Regions from separate parts of the Cytobacillus sp. FSL R5-0569 genome, predicted to be linked through region 1. Evidence: riboswitches for the same ligand, from Rfam matches in the RefSeq annotation. Region 1 holds a riboswitch; each other region holds the start of a gene.
What was found. A riboswitch is a leader RNA that binds a small molecule or an ion and turns the genes downstream of it on or off. The one in region 1 is predicted to bind S-adenosylmethionine.
Positions count from the first base shown of each region.

Region 1 (2,273 bases):
TTGAACTTGGATGTTTTCGCCTTTTAGTAAATCATTTAACTCAGTTATCGATACAGAATTCATCTGATGAATACCTTCCTTTATATAATATTATTTAAGAGATATGCATCTCAGTCGCTATTTGTGATTATTTCTTCAAAAATAGTATAACACATTTATTCATTCAGTCTATACTATATAAATCATTTTTATATAATTAATGAAATTGTCACAAATACAGGCAGTATTCATTATAAATAGCTTTTGCAAATTTAAAAAGGATAATCAGCAAATTTAATGTAATTTTTATATATATTAAGGAAAAAGAACGGTATGATCTTAACTAAAATTATCCGTTATCAAAACTAAAGTTTATAGAGTCGGATATGACAATTTTTACATTGAATTGTTAATGAAAAACATTTGACTATATTCCATGTGTAAGTTATGATGAATCCTTGAACGGATACTCTCTTATCCCGAGCTGGTGGAGGGACAGGCCCTATGAAACCCAGCAACCTGCCAACTACATTTTCATGAGCAAAGGTGCTAACCTGATGCAAGGATTTATTACTCACTATCCTTGAACGATAAGAGTGAAAGGCGCGAATCATTTTGCTTCAACCTTTTCACTAAATCAGAGAAGAGGTTTTTTTTCATGCTTTTTAACATGATGTTGGCGAATACGAGGAGCGGCTTTTGGAATGTACTATTTATGTATGGGAAAAAGACCAACCATTTTATTCTCAATATTCCAAGTTAGCGCATAGGTTATTAAGGGTATGAGATAAACATTGGCCCATAAATAATGAAGATTCAAATAAGGGAATGAGTTCCGTATCAAAAATAAAGACTATAATAAAGTCTTATTGATTCGATAAATAAGGAGGAAGTCAGATGTCAACAAAACGTAGATTGTTTACTTCTGAATCAGTAACTGAAGGTCATCCGGATAAGATCAGTGACCAAATATCTGATGCAATATTAGATGCTATTTTATCACAGGACCCAAATGCGAGGGTTGCTGCGGAAACGTCTGTTACTACAGGTCTTGTATTGGTTGCAGGAGAAATCACTACATCCACATATGTAGATATTCCAAAAATCGTTCGTGAAACCATTAAGGAAATTGGTTATACACGTGCAAAATATGGCTTTGACTCTGAAACATGTGCTGTATTAACTTCTATTGATGAACAGTCAGCTGATATTGCTATGGGTGTAGACCAAGCATTAGAAGCGCGTGAAGGACAGATGACTGATGCAGAAATTGAAGCCATTGGTGCTGGAGATCAAGGTTTAATGTTTGGCTTTGCATGTAATGAAACAAAAGAGCTTATGCCATTACCTATTTCATTAGCTCATAAACTTTCTCGCCGTTTAGCTGAAGTAAGAAAAGAGGAAATCTTACCTTACCTTCGCCCAGATGGTAAAACACAAGTAACAGTAGAATATGATGAAAACAACAAACCTGTACGTATTGATACAATTGTTATCTCTACGCAGCACCATCCAGAAATTAGTTTAGAGCAAATTCAACGCAATTTAAAAGAGCATGTAATTAACCCAGTTGTTCCTACTGAATTAATTGATGAAAACACAAAATACTTCATCAACCCAACAGGTCGCTTCGTTATTGGTGGACCTCAAGGTGATGCTGGCTTAACTGGTAGAAAAATTATCGTTGACACATACGGCGGTTATGCACGTCACGGTGGTGGTGCATTCTCTGGTAAGGATGCAACGAAAGTTGACCGTTCAGCTGCTTACGCAGCTCGCTATGTAGCAAAGAATATCGTTGCTGCTGGACTAGCTGACAAAGCGGAAGTACAATTAGCATATGCAATTGGTGTTGCTCAGCCGGTATCCATCAGTATTGATACATTTGGAACTGGAGTAGTATCTGAGGATGTTTTAGTTGAAGTTGTTAGAAACAATTTTGACCTCCGTCCTGCTGGCATTATCAAAATGCTTGATTTACGCCGTCCGATTTACAAGCAAACAGCTGCTTATGGACATTTTGGTCGTACAGATATTGATTTACCTTGGGAGCGCACAGATAAAGCGGAAGAATTGCGTAAGGAAGCTTTAAAATAAATTAGAAAATTATGGCTGTAGAAAACTCCTTTAATGAGTTTTCTACAGTTTTTTTATGTGGAAAAGGGGCTATCGTTAAATTTTAATAAACGTACAATTGAGCCAAAGCGATTAGCTCGTACATCAAGAAGTGGAATAGCCAAAGATAGAAGAGTAAAAGTCGTTTTTTTAGATATTACAGTAGCAAATAAATATAA
Region 1 is NZ_JBBOWW010000001.1:3,648,173-3,650,445, reverse strand. Features, by position in the region: gene pckA (phosphoenolpyruvate carboxykinase (ATP)) at 1-63, opposite strand, end outside; SAM riboswitch class I at 451-576, shown strand; gene metK (methionine adenosyltransferase) at 877-2,076, shown strand.

Region 2 (2,273 bases), 2.6 Mb from region 1:
TGACTTTGCAGGGCTATATTGGGATTTCGGAGATCAATTCACCAAAGAAGCTCTCGCATCTTATCAAACAAAATTCAATAAAGATGAAATGTATAGAAGAGTCACTTCCTTTTACGGCTTACAACCAATATTTCACAAATGGTTGAAAAACGTCAATGACCAGGATGAAAAAGTTGTTCGACAATCCATAAGTACAGGAATGACCAAAATACAAATTATGCACAGATAAGTTTAACAGTATTCTACAACTATTATTAGAAACCGGACAAATCCATATAATTTTGTCCGGTTTCTTGCTTATTATTACTTCGTTATTCCATCCACGCTGGCTTTCCAAATCCTTGAAACTCTTCGTCGATAATTTTTTCAAATTCTGCAGACTCGACCACTTCTTTTAAGTCTTTCGCATATTGTTTATCTTCAAAGTCTGCTTTAACTGCAACCACGTTGCGATAATCATCAAGCATATTTTCTAGTGCTAATGCACTTAATAAGTCCATATCGGCTGCCAACGCAAAGTTACCAGGAACTGCAGCAAGATCCACACCCTCAAGAGATCTTGGTAATTGTCCTGCTTCAATCGGTTGAAAAACTAAATTCTTTTTATTCTCCTTCACATCTTTTTCAGATACTGTTAGTGGATCGGCGTTTTCATCAATCGTAATTAGACCTTCGTCATTTAACGTATTTAAAGCGCGTGCTGCATTCGTTGGGTCATTTGGAATAGCAATGGTTGCACCGTCTTTAATCTCATCAATTGAATTAAACACATTCGAGTAAATCCCCATTGGGGCTGTTGGTACAATAATTAATGGTGCTAAGTCCATGTTATTTTCTTTCTCAAAATTCTCCAAGTAAATTGTATGTTGGAAAAGGTTAGCTTGTATATCATCTTCATTTAAAGCTTTGTTAGGTTGGATATAATCGCTAAACTCTACGACAGTTACTTTATATCCTTTTTCCTCTAGACCAGGTACAATAGCTTTTTTCAACATATCACTATAAGGACCGGCAGTAGCACCAATTTTTAGTTCTTTCGTTTCATCCACCTTTTCTCCACTCGTGTCTGAACCTCCGCCACATGCTGTTAGTAAACAAACAGTTGCAATGAATAAAACAATTAGCCACTTTCTCATTATGTTTCCTCCCCATAGCTGTAACCAGAATTTTAACCAATAAAAAAAGCCACTATTCATCATCTGAAAGAGGCATTGGTTTTATTCCGCCTTATCTTTCAGAATGAATGGATATCATTCTGCAGGAATTGGCACCTTCCCAATATTGGGGGTTGCCGGACGTCATAGGGCCTAGTCCCTCAGTCTCTCTGGATAAGCTTTTCATTTAATTTTTATGATATGATATTACTACTCTCTTTTATTTTTGTCAATGTTCGAAATAATGCTACATCCAATCTCCCAAGAAAATGGGTTTAGTGATCCAACTACCTTTCCTTTATTCTTTTAAAACAAAAAAGGAAATCGAATATTTCCTTTTATATAAAATTAACTGGACAATTTGTCTTTTTGGTTATAAAATGCGTTCGTATATAGATTAAATGAATGAAGGTGGATTAAAATGGAATTATCGCATCGTTTGAAGCAATTACCTCAACAATTTTTTGCTTCCCTTGTTCAAAAAGTTGCTGCTGCAAAACTTGAAGGCAGAGATGTTATTAACCTAGGACAAGGCAATCCCGACCAGCCAACACCTGCACATATTGTACAATCACTTCAGCAAGCTGCAGAAGACCCAATGACACATAAATATTCTCCTTTTAGAGGAATTAATGAATTAAAGAAGGCCGCCGCTTCCTTTTATGCGCGTGAATATGGGGTAGAAATTGAGCCTGAAAAAGAAGTAGCTATCCTTTTTGGCGCAAAAGCAGGTTTAGTAGAAATTCCATTATGCCTACTCAATGAGGGAGATTTAATGCTCTTACCAGATCCAGGTTACCCTGATTATGAATCTGGTGCGGTTTTGGCAAATGTAAAATACGAAACCTTTCCTTTAAAAGAAGCAAATCAGTTTCTACCTGATTACTCGCAATTTACAGAAAAACAAAAAAAGGATGCCCGCCTACTATTTTTGAATTATCCTAATAATCCAACAGGCGCGACAGCTGATTCCACATTTTTTGAAGAAACTGTTGCTTTTGCTAAGGAAAACAACATTACCATCTTGCATGATTTTGCTTATGGTGCTATCGGCTTTGATGGAAAGAAACCTGAAAGTTTCTTAGCCACAGCCGGAGCGAAAGACGTTGGTATTGAAAT
Region 2 is NZ_JBBOWW010000001.1:1,035,268-1,037,540, reverse strand. Features, by position in the region: gene MKX78_RS05440 (aminoglycoside phosphotransferase family protein) at 1-229, shown strand, start outside; gene MKX78_RS05435 (MetQ/NlpA family ABC transporter substrate-binding protein) at 312-1,136, opposite strand; SAM riboswitch class I at 1,225-1,335, opposite strand; gene MKX78_RS05430 (pyridoxal phosphate-dependent aminotransferase) at 1,576-2,273, shown strand, end outside.
Region 2: linked by a shared signal. The riboswitch ahead of MKX78_RS05435 (MetQ/NlpA family ABC transporter substrate-binding protein) and the one ahead of metK (methionine adenosyltransferase) in region 1 are both predicted to bind S-adenosylmethionine.

Region 3 (2,273 bases), 2.2 Mb from region 1:
AGGCTTAGATTTAAATGTCTGCACAATGGGGATGATTGATAGATTGCAGAAAGTGAAATAAAGATTTAAGTCGTGTGGTTTGGAGGTAATTAACATGGATTTGGAAGAAATAAGATCAGAGATACAGCATCGTCAATCAGATATATTGGGTAGCTCCAGATTGGTTAAATTCGCTGTTCTTCTTCCCCTAATAGAAAAAGATGGAGAAATACATATTTTGTTTGAAGTACGGTCTTTATCTATGAGAAGACAGCCAGGGGAAATTTGCTTTCCTGGGGGGAAAATGGATCAAGACGATGTGGATTTAATAGAGACGGCAAAAAGGGAGACCAGTGAAGAGTTAGGTATCCCAATTGGAGAAGTCTCTGTTTTTTCAGAACTTGATTATGTAGTGACACCTTATGATACAGTGATTTATCCGTTTGTAGGCACAATAGAGAGCATCAGTGATCTTAAGCTAAATCCAGAGGAAGTGGATCAAATTTTCACAGTACCACTTGCTTATTTTTTGAAAGAGGGACCATCTATTCATTATATTGAGATGAAGCCAGAGCCTAATAGTAGCTTTCCCTATCATCTCATTCCTAATGGGGAAAAATATAAATGGCAAACGCGGAGGATGCAAGAAATTTTTTATACTTATAAAGGTCATGTGATATGGGGGTTAACAGCTAAGATACTGTATCACTTTTTGACGCTTATCCAGGATGAAAATAAATAAATTTTCAAAATGTTATTGACGATTCCCTATAAAAGGGTATATGATGTTAAACAAATAAATATGAACTTCTTATCCAGAGAGGCGGAGGGACTGACCCAGAGAAGCCTCGGCAACCAGCAATCTTTTGTATGGTGCTAATTTCAGAGGATATTATCCAAAGATAAGGAGAAGGTGAGCTCGTTAATTCAAAGCCCTTCTGCCTCTTCTAGGTAGAAGGGCTTTTTATGTGATAGAGCTAATATTTTATTGGAATATAAAATATATTCAGATTTCATATTGACGACAAATCATTTTTTGGATATAATTCTATTTGTAATTAAAGTATTAACGCTTTAAAAAATAAAATATTTCTTATCGAGAGTGACGGAGGGATCAGGCCCTATGAAGTCCGGCAACCTTCAAGCAATTGCTTGAAAAGGTGCTAAATCCTGCAGGCAGTAAATGTCTGGAAGATAAGATGAGGCAACCCCCTCTTCTTATGAAGAGGGGGTTATTTATTTTAATCATCCGACTAAAAAGTAGAGGAGAGTATATAATGACGAATCAATTTAACACTTATGATGATGAGACGATTTTATTACATGGAGGTCAATCACCAGACCCGACAACGGGATCTCGTGCAGTTCCTATTTATCAAACAAGTTCATATGTTTTTCATAATACAGACCATGCGCAAAGCCTATTTTCATTAGATGAGACGGGAAATATCTATTCACGAATCGGTAATCCAACGGTAGATGTATTAGAAAAACGTATTGCTTTATTAGAAGATGGGGTAGCGGCAGTAGCGACTTCATCTGGAATGGCAGCTATAGCTCTTTCAATTATGAATATTGCCCAAGCGGGTGATGAGATTGTTGCAGCGTCGAACCTTTATGGTGGAACATATAATCTTTTTGCCATAACACTTCCGAAATATGGGATTAAAGTTCATTTTGTTGATGGATCTGACCCTGAGAATTACCGTAAAGCGATTACGCCAAAAACTAAGGCTTTATATGGAGAGATTATTGGGAACCCAAGTCTTCATGTCCTAGATGTAGAGGCAGTTGCAAATATTGCTCATGATAATGATATTCCTCTTATTATTGATAATACTTTCGCTTCACCTTATCTTTGCAAACCAATCCAATGGGGAGCAGATATTGTCATTCATTCGGCAACAAAATGGATTGGTGGTCATGGAACAACAATTGGCGGACTTGTAGTTGATGGCGGACGATTTAATTGGAATCATGATAAGTTTCCTGGTTTTACTCAGCCAGATCCAAGTTATAACGGTATTGTTTATGCGAATGAGTTTGGTACACTCGCTTTCAGTACAAAACTTCGTGTTCAGTTGCTGCGCGATTTTGGGTCATCATTAAGCCCACATAGTGCATTTCTTTTACTCCAAGGATTGGAAACACTCCATTTACGTATAGAGAAACATACGGAAAATGCAGCGAAGATAGCCCATTTCTTAAACGCTCATCCAGCTGTCGATTGGGTCGCATATCCAGGTTTAGCAGAGCATCCAGCGCATGAACTCGCGAAGAAATATTTAAACACT
Region 3 is NZ_JBBOWW010000001.1:1,404,265-1,406,537, forward strand. Features, by position in the region: gene MKX78_RS07325 (MBL fold metallo-hydrolase) at 1-61, shown strand, start outside; gene MKX78_RS07330 (NUDIX hydrolase) at 95-721, shown strand; SAM riboswitch class I at 788-888, shown strand; SAM riboswitch class I at 1,070-1,180, shown strand; gene MKX78_RS07335 (PLP-dependent aspartate aminotransferase family protein) at 1,257-2,273, shown strand, end outside.
Region 3: linked by a shared signal. The riboswitch ahead of MKX78_RS07335 (PLP-dependent aspartate aminotransferase family protein) and the one ahead of metK (methionine adenosyltransferase) in region 1 are both predicted to bind S-adenosylmethionine.